3 regions of the Metabacillus dongyingensis genome follow, and region 2 is predicted to be linked to each of the others. Evidence: riboswitches for the same ligand, from Rfam matches in the RefSeq annotation. Region 2 holds a riboswitch; each other region holds the start of a gene.

Region 1 (3,160 bases), 560 kb from region 2:
GGCTTACAGCAAATACAGGGAGCTCCACATTTTTAACAAGGGTGCGGACAGCGTCTTCATCGGCTAATGTGAATGATAGCACGGCACCTGGTCCGTCCGCCTGGTAACGCTGAATCGAGTGGCCAGGATGGAACGTTAATCCTGGATAATAAACGTTTCGGACAGCTTTATGCTTAGACAAGTACTCTGCCAGCTTCCTCGCAGATGCTGATGATTGCTGTAGTCTGACGTTCAGTGTTTTCATTCCGCGGAGCACAAGCCAGCTGTCCTGCACGCCGAGTACCGCACCGAATGCATTTTGCAGTTTCCCTACCTGTGCAGCAAGCTCTTCGTCTTTTACAACCGCGAGTCCTGCAAGTACATCACTGTGTCCAGCCAAAAACTTGGTTGCGCTGTGAAGCACGATATCGACTCCTAGCTCGAGTGGACGCTGAAGGACTGGTGTTAAAAACGTATTGTCTAAAAATGTTAAACAGTTATTTGCTTTTGCAAGTTTCGTAATGCCCTGGATGTCGGTAATTTTCAAAAGCGGATTTGACGGTGTCTCAACATAGATAACTTTTGTATTCGGCTTGATGTGTGACGCCACTTCATGCAAATCGGTCATGTCGACAAAGCTGTATTCAATGCCGAATCTGCTCAATACATCTGTGATGATCCTGTATGTTCCGCCGTATACATCTTCAGTAATTAGAACGTGGTCTCCTTTAGAAAGGAGCAAGAAACAGGTTGAAATGGCCGCCATTCCAGAAGCAAAGGCAAATCCTTTGGTACCGCCTTCTAGTTCGGCAATTGTTTCTTCTAATGCCTCGCGTGTCGGGTTCCCCGATCTGCTGTAATCAAATTTTCCATAGTCATCAAAGTCAAATTGGTGAAAAGTAGAGGAATGATTGATCGGCACGCTTACCGCTCCTGTTTCCTTTTGCACCTTTTGACGATTGTGGAGCAGCTTCGTCTCGAATTTCCAATCATCGTTGCTCAACTTTCTCCGCCTCCTTCATCAGTTCAAATGCTTCTGTTAAATCCTTTTCCAAATCTCCTGCGTATTCAATTCCGACAGAAAAGCGCAATAGCTTGTTGCACACGCCATTTGCAACGCGAATCTCTTCAGGAATATCCATATGAGTCTGAGTCGCTGGATATGTGATAAAGCTTTCCACTCCGCCCAGGCTTTCTGCAAATGTGATCGTCTTTAAGGCTTTCAAAAATGGATTCACCCATTCTTCCTTCTGCAGCCTGAATGAAAGCATTCCGCCTTTGCCAGGATAAAGCACCTCTGTCACTTCTGTTTGATTTTCAAGAAATACTGCAAGCTTTCCGGCATTTTTTTCATGCTGGTTCATCCGCAGGGCCAGGGTTTTCATGCCGCGGATCAAGAGCCATGAATCAAAAGGAGAAAGCACCCCCCCGATCGCGTTGTGATGCTGTGCAAGCTCTTCACAAAGCTCTGTTCCCTTAGCAACAACCAAACCGGCAAGCACATCATTGTGTCCGCCCAAATATTTGGTGGCACTATGTATGACAATGTCCGCTCCATCTAAAATCGGCGTTTGCAGGATCGGCGTGTAGAAGGTGTTGTCGACAATCAGCAGCAGATGGTTTTCACGGGCTATTTTAGCAATCTTGCTGACCTCTGTTTCCTGCATCAAAGGATTAGTCGGAGTTTCCAGAAAAATGGCCTTTGTGCGTTCATTGATCAGCTGCTGCGTACAGTTTTCGTCGTTAAAATCAGCGTAATGAAAAACAAGTCCGTATTTTCTCCATTCCCGTTCGAATAAACGGTAGGTTCCCCCGTACAAATCTGAGGATACAATGAGCTCGTCTCCGCTTTTAAACAATGCCATCAATGTCTGAATCGCTGCCATTCCTGAACTGAAGGCATATCCCTGATCTCCATGCTCAAGCTCTGCAATGGCTTTTTCAAGTATCGCCCGAGTAGGATTTCCAGTGCGGATGTAATCAAATCCAGTTGATTCCCCAATTCCATTGTGCCTGTATGCTGTAGAAAAATAGACGGGCGGATTCACTGTTCCCGTTACGTTTTCACTTCGATTTCCAATTTGCGCCAAGATTGTTTCAATGCGTTCTGACATTTCCAACACCGTCCCATTGTTTTTTCTAAAATAAAAAACGTCTTCCTCATTTAAGAAGAAGACGTTGATATCGAATGATTGCTTCTCCTTATCTCCCAAGCTTATTACCTGCGCTTGCTGGATTTAGCACCTTGGTTCGAACAGGAACATTCTCTGTTCTTTTCCGGTTGCTGAGATTTCACAGGGCCAGAACCCTCCATCTCTCTGGATAAGAATAAATAGTATGAACTTTTTGAATTGTTTTTATAACCTTATCTCATTATCAAATATTTTGCAAGGGGTTTTTTATGAATATTTACGATTCACAATCATCACACCTGCAATAATCAACAAACCGCCTGCCCCGCTCATTAATAAAAAAGGTTCATTCAGCAAGATGACTGCCGCAATAACAGTTGCAAGCGGTTCAAAGTAAAGAAAGGATGACACTTTAGCCGCCTCCATGACCTCCAGGGCTTTTCCCCAAAACCAGTATGCGACTGCCGAGACAAAGATTCCGAGAAACAGCAAATGAGTCCAGTTTTCCTGTGTCAGCACAGTCAGCTGAACCCAGCCGTTATTTCTCATAAAGAATGGAATTGTCATCAAAAAACCAATAAGGCTTGTATAAAAAGTAATGGTTAATGCAGGATAAGGGATTTTTAATTTTTTTATAAGAATGGAATAAACCGCCCAATTTAATGTACTTAAGATCATCAGTGCATATCCCATATTAGCATGAAAGGTTAATGACCCGCCTTGTCCATAAGATGTAATCAAGAGAACGCCAAGTACAGCAATTGACATGCCTGCAGCTTTAAAAAGCGTAAACGTTTCTTTTAAAAATAGAGATGCCAGAACTGCTGTGAATATCGGGGAAAAAGAGATGATCCATCCTGCTTCCGATGCCTGAATGGACTTCAATGCCGCAGCCTGTATGACTTGATGGACAAAGATTCCGAGTACGGCAAGTATAAAAACCTCAGGGAGATAATCCATTTTTATTTTTAAAGGCTGACGAAAAAGGAAAAGAAGGAGGAATAAAAAGAGAGATGCAATACCAAAACGCAAAACAAGCAATGTAAAAG
Region 2 (3,160 bases):
GGACATGACGTTATTAATCTTGGACAGGGGAATCCTGATCAGCCAACACCGCCCCACATTGTTAAGGCTCTTCAGGAGGCAGCGGAAAATCCGGACTATCACAAATATTCCCCGTTCCGCGGACAGAAATTTCTTAAAGAAGCAATTGCGGAATTTTACATGCGGGAGTATGGTGTAACACTTAATGCTGACAAAGAAGTGGCCATTTTGTTTGGCGGAAAAGCGGGGCTTGTTGAAATTCCGCAATGTTTACTGGACCCGGATGATTTAGTTCTCGTGCCGGATCCCGGATATCCTGACTATTGGTCTGGGGTAGAGCTTGCCCGGGCCAGGATGGAATTTATGCCGCTGGTAAAAGATAATCAGTTTTTGCCGGATTATGGGCAACTTTCTGAAGAAGCGAAGAAACAGGCAAAGCTAATGTTTCTGAATTACCCGAACAATCCGACCGGTGCTGTTGCCTCAAAAGAATTCTTTGAAGAAACAGTCGCGTTTGCAAAAGAAAATGAAATTTGTGTGATTCATGATTTTGCCTATGGCGCCATTGGGTTCGACGGAAAAAAACCTGTCAGCTTTTTGGAAGTTGAAGGAGCGAAAGAAACTGGGATAGAAATCTATACACTCTCGAAGACGTATAATATGGCGGGCTGGAGGATCGGCTTTGCGATTGGCAATGAAAGTGTCATTGAAGCGATTAATCTGCTGCAGGATCACATGTTTGTCAGTGTGTTCAGTGCTGTCCAAGAAGCTGCTGCAGCTGCCCTGCTTGAATCACAGAGCTGTGTGGATGAATTGGTGGAGCGGTATGAAAGCAGACGCCATGCATTCATAACTGCTCTTAACGAAATTGGCTGGCAGGTTGAAGCGCCGCCAGGGTCGTTTTTTGCCTGGCTGCCTGTTCCGGAAGGCTATACGTCAGAATCCTTTGCCGAATATCTCCTCCTTCATGCACATGTCTGTGTGGCGCCGGGTGTCGGTTTTGGGAAATTCGGAGAAGGCTATGTAAGGGCAGGACTTTTAACCTCAGAAGAAAGACTGAGAGAAGCAGCAGCACGGATAAAATCTTTGAATTTATTTTAAAATGGCGGTTGACAGTCTTTTGAAAAAATGTCATAATCCAAATTAATTTCAGGTTATTCAGAACATAAAATAAATAAGCCATTCTTATCAAGAGCAGGTGGAGGGACTAGCCCGATGAAGCCCGGCAACCGACTTAAACCAAGGTTTAAGCACGGTGCTAAATCTTGCAGCATTTCGCTGATAGATAAGGATCTTAGCCAAGTCAGATAAGGTCTCTTTTCGATTAGCGGAAAGGGGCCTTTTTTATTTATTTAGAATATATAAAATTTTGCGCATTGATGGCAAACTGAGTCGCCCAGCTCCTCGGCCAGAACAAAAAAGTCAAAACCGGACTTTTCTGCTGATTTTGCCATGCCTGAGCTAAACTGGCGCTTGCGCATTTCTAAAACTGTTATGGAAGGCGGTACAAACATGAGCGGCATTACAGCAACCTATCTCATCCATGATGAAAAAAACTTAGAAAAAAAAGCAGAAGGGATTGCCCTTGGGTTAACCGTTGGGTCCTGGACGGATCTTCCGGAACTGACTCAGATACAATTGAAGCAGCACAAAGGGAAGGTCATCTCTGTAGAAGAATTTGAGGCTGATGATAAGGTTTCAGCTTTTTTAAACAAACGCGTCAAAAAAGGCATCGTTAAAATTTTTTACCCTGGAGTAAATTTCAGCCATGATTTGCCGGCGATTCTTGCGACTGTGTTTGGAAAACTGTCTCTTGACGGCGAAGTAAAGCTTCAGGACCTGGATTTTTCAGAAGATATTCTTGCTGATTTTCAAGGTCCTAAGTTCGGCATCAGCGGCATCCGTGAAAAACTTGGTGTATATGACAGACCTTTGCTTATGAGTATTTTTAAAGGTGTCATCGGACGTGATCTCGCTTTTTTAAAGAATCAGCTTAAAGATCAGGTGCTCGGCGGGGTTGATTTGGTGAAAGACGATGAAATTCTTTTTGAAAATCCGCTGACACCTTTTGACCAGCGGATTACTGCCGGAAAAGAAGTGTTAAACAAGGTTTATGAGGAGACCGGTCATAAGGCGATGTACGCGGTTCATTTATCAGGCAAAACGTATGATTTAAAAGAAAAAGCAAAGCGTGCGGCAGAGCTTGGAGCAGATGCCCTATTGCTAAATGTTTTTGCCTACGGCCTTGACGTGCTTCAAAGCCTGGCAGAGGACAAAGACATCAACATTCCGCTAATGGCTCATCCAGCTGTCAGCGGTGCATTGGCATCATCCTCACTATATGGAATCTCGCATTCTCTTTTACTCGGAAAATTGCTGAGATACAGCGGAGCCGATTTTTCTCTGTTTCCATCCCCTTATGGAAGTGTTGCGCTTGAGCGGGAAGCGGCCCTTTCCATAGGTGCAGCTTGTAAAGAAAACGTGCTCCTGAAGGAAACATTCCCTGTGCCTTCAGCAGGGATTCATCCAGGACTCGTCCCTATCTTAATCCAGGATTTCGGGTTAGATAGCGTGATTAACGCAGGCGGAGGTGTCCACGGACATCCAAACGGCGCTGCTGCAGGCGGAAAAGCTTTCCGTGCAGCGATCGATGCGGCATTACAAGGCATCTCCTTGACTGAAAAAGCAAATGAAAATGCGGATTTGAGAATCGCGCTGGATCTTTGGGGGCAGGTGGAAGTGAGCAAATGAGCAAGCCGATTATCATCTGTGATTTCGACGGAACAATAACAAACAATGACAACATTATTGCCATCATGAAGAAGTTTGCACCGCCAGAATGGAATGCTTTGAAGGATGATGTATTAAGTCAGCGGATTTCTGTCCGGGCAGGAGTAGAGAAGATGTTTCAGCTGATTCCATCAGAGCTGAAATTTGATATTATTCAATACTTGCTTTTTACGGCTCAGCTTCGCGATGGATTCCGTGAATTTGTTCAATATACGGAGGAGGAAGAAATCCCTCTGTATATCGTAAGCGGAGGCATTGATTTTTTTGTTCACCCATTGTTGAATGGCTTGGTTGACAGGGACCGTGTTTACTGCAATGCAGGTGATTTCAGCGGTCAGGCAATTGAAATCTTATGGCCAAACTCATGTGATGATCAGTGCAGCAATGACTG
Region 3 (3,160 bases), 700 kb from region 2:
TCATTTAACTGGCGCAATGGCAGCTCTTGCAGCTACAATCGTCCTTAAACCAAGGCTCGGGAAATACGGGAAAGACGGAACAACGAATCAATTATCCGGCCACAATCAAGTGTATACAGCATTAGGAGTTCTGATCCTTTGGGTTGGATGGTTTGGTTTTAACGCAGGAAGCACATTTGGCGTGTCAGACGGATTCTTTGGCTATGTAGCATTAAACACTCAGCTAGCCGCTGCTGCAGGTGCAGTTGCTGCAATGATTGTTGTTCGAATGATGACAGGAAAAGCGGATATTCCAACAACCTTGAATGGCGCACTGGCAGGTCTTGTAGCTATTACAGCATCCTGTGCATTTGTTGCTCCTTGGGCAGCTGTTGTAATTGGATTAATCGGCGGGGTCATTGTCTATTTCAGCATGAAGCTATTTGATAAAGCTAAAATTGATGATCCGATTTTCGCCCTGTCTGTTCATGGTGCTGCCGGAATCTGGGGAACATTATCGACCGGCTTCTTTGCAACTCCGGAACTTGCAGAACGAAACGGCGGTTTAGCAGGATTATTCTACGGCGGAGGTTTCACTCAGCTTGGTGTTCAAGCGATTGGAATCGTATCATGCGCTGCTTACGCATTTGTCATCTCCTACGTCATTTTAAAAGTGATGAAACAAGTTATGGGCACAATCCGCGTAACGGAAGAAGAAGAAATGATCGGACTCGATATGAGTGAACATGGCAGCTACGGCTATCCTGAATCATTTGCAGCTGTTGAAGAAAGCAATTCAGGTAAAAAGACTACGGCTTGAAAGAAAAGGAGAATAATTTTAGGAGAGGCTTTAGCAAAAAGATCTTGAACAGCTCTTATAAAGAAAACCACTTCCCATGAAGTGGTTTTTCTCTTTATTTCTTCTGTTCCATCCAATCGGGTTTTCCGAATCCCTGAAAGTTTTTATCAATTTCTTCTTCAAATCCTTCAGATTCAACAACTTCTTTAATATCCTTAGCAAGCTCTGAATCTGCATCTTTCGTATTCATCACTACACGATTGCGATGCACATCATTCATATCCTCAAGCTGGACGGCATCTGCAAGATTCATTTTCGCGGCTAAAGCGAAATTTCCCGGTACTGCTGACAAGTCCGTATCTTCCACCGCTCTTGGCAATTGGGCCGCTTCTACTGGAACGAAGGTTAATTTTTTGGGATTTTCAGTCACATCTTTTTCAGATACTTGGATAGGACTCACATCTTCATTCAGCTCAACTAACCCTCCATCTTTCAAAATCTGAAGCGCACGCGCTGCGTTCGTTGGATCATTCGGTATGGCGACAGTCGCGCCCACTTTCACTTCACTGAGTGATTTGACTTTGTCAGAATAGATCCCCATCGGAGCAGTAGGGACCGTAATCACTTCAGATAAATCCATTTTGCTTTGTTTTGCGAAGGTTTCCATATAGATTTTATGCTGAAACAGATTGGCATCAAGCTCATCATTGCCGAGCGCCTGATTTGGCTGAATGTAATCATTAAACTGAACAACTTCAACCTCGTATCCTTTTTCCTCAAGTCCCGGTTTGATCGCCAGTTCAACCATATCCGTGTACGGACCTGCCGATGCTCCAATTTTGATGCTTTTCTTTTCTCCATTTGAGCCTTCTGCTCCGCATGCAGATAATACTCCCATTACAAGTACAATAAGTGCTAAAACTGTTTTTTTCATTTGTTCTCCTCCTTTTTTTACACAAAAAATTCCCCTTTCATTCAGAAAGAGGAATCGTATGTATGACGACTTATCTTCCAGAATGAATAATCATTCTGCAGGATTTAGCACCGTTCCATTTAAGGAGGTTGCCGGACTTCGCAGGGCCTGTTCCCTCAGTCTCTCTTGATAAGCAAGCTATTAAATTCGAATATCTGTATAATATACTCACAGCTTCATTCTGTCAATCATTATTTTAGAATAATCAAAAAAGTGTGATGCAGACAAATAAGAATCTATTAATAAATACTTGATTTTGCCATGCCCTTATTTGATTAAGCTGAAAAACGCAGTATTTTGTGATTTCTCATTTTATTAAGTTAACATGCCCTCTTATTAGCCTAGCCGAAAATCTTGGATACTCATTGAGAGCGTATGATTCCTCTTTACAGTCTCAATCCTGGTTTTGGATACTCATAGAGTGCGTATGATTCCTCTTTACAGGCTCAATCCTGGTTTTGGATACTCATAGAGTGCGTATGTTTCCGCTAAACAGTCTCAAACTTGGTTTTGGATACTCATAGAGTGCGTATGATTCCGCTAAACAGTCTCAATCCTGGTTTTGGATACTCAATGAGTGCGTATGATTCCTCTTTACAGGCTTAATCCTGGTTTTGGATACTCATTGAGTGCGTATGATTCCCCTAAACAGTCTCAAACTTGGTTTTGGATACTCATTGAGTGCGTGTGATTCCTCTTTACAGTCTCAATCCTGGATTTGGATACTCTCAGAGTGCGTATGATTCCTCTTTACAGTCTCAATCCTGGTTTTGGATACTCATAGAGTGCGTATGATTCCCCTAAACAGTCTCAAACTTGGTTTTGGATACTCATAGAGTGCGTATGTTTCCTCTTTACAGGCTTAATCCTGGTTTTGGATACTCATAGAGTGCGTATGATTCCTCTTTACAGTCTCAATCCTGGTTTTGGATACTCATAGAGTGCGTATGATTCCCCTAAACAGGCACAATCCTGGATTTGGATACTCATAGAGTGCGTATGTTTCCCCTAAACAGGCACAATCCTGGTTTTGGATACTCATAAAGAGCGTATGTTTCCTCTTTACAGGCTTAATCCTGATTTTGGATACTCATAGAGTGCGTGTGATTCCTCTTTACAGTCATAATCCTGGTTTTGGATACTCATAGAGTGCGTATGATTCCTCTTTACAGTCTCAATCCTGGTTTTGGATACTCATAAAGAGCGTATGTTTCATCTTTACAGGCTTAATCCTGGATTTGGATACTCATAGAAAGCGTATGATTCCTCTTTACAGGCTTAATCCTGGTTTTGGATACTCATAGAGTGCGGATGATTCCCCTAAACAGTCTCAATCCTGGTTTTGGATACTCATAGAGTGCGCATGATTCCTCTTTACAGTCTCAATCCTGATTTTGGATACTCATAGA

The links. A riboswitch is a leader RNA that binds a small molecule or an ion and turns the genes downstream of it on or off. The one in region 2 is predicted to bind S-adenosylmethionine.
Region 1: another riboswitch for S-adenosylmethionine. It lies ahead of K8L98_RS06230 (methionine biosynthesis PLP-dependent protein); the one in region 2 lies ahead of mtnW (2,3-diketo-5-methylthiopentyl-1-phosphate enolase).
Region 3: another riboswitch for S-adenosylmethionine. It lies ahead of K8L98_RS05575 (MetQ/NlpA family ABC transporter substrate-binding protein); the one in region 2 lies ahead of mtnW (2,3-diketo-5-methylthiopentyl-1-phosphate enolase).

What each region holds. Positions count from the first base shown of each region.
Region 1 is NZ_CP082944.1:1,259,018-1,262,177, reverse strand. It holds gene metC (cystathionine beta-lyase) at 1-982, opposite strand, end outside; gene K8L98_RS06230 (methionine biosynthesis PLP-dependent protein) at 969-2,093, opposite strand; SAM riboswitch class I at 2,179-2,308, opposite strand; gene K8L98_RS06225 (DMT family transporter) at 2,379-3,160, opposite strand, start outside.
Region 2 is NZ_CP082944.1:1,821,115-1,824,274, forward strand. It holds gene K8L98_RS08980 (pyridoxal phosphate-dependent aminotransferase) at 1-1,080, shown strand, start outside; SAM riboswitch class I at 1,162-1,271, shown strand; gene mtnW (2,3-diketo-5-methylthiopentyl-1-phosphate enolase) at 1,492-2,730, shown strand; gene K8L98_RS08990 (2-hydroxy-3-keto-5-methylthiopentenyl-1-phosphate phosphatase) at 2,727-3,160, shown strand, end outside.
Region 3 is NZ_CP082944.1:1,122,390-1,125,549, reverse strand. It holds gene K8L98_RS05580 (ammonium transporter) at 1-799, shown strand, start outside; gene K8L98_RS05575 (MetQ/NlpA family ABC transporter substrate-binding protein) at 894-1,712, opposite strand; SAM riboswitch class I at 1,780-1,887, opposite strand.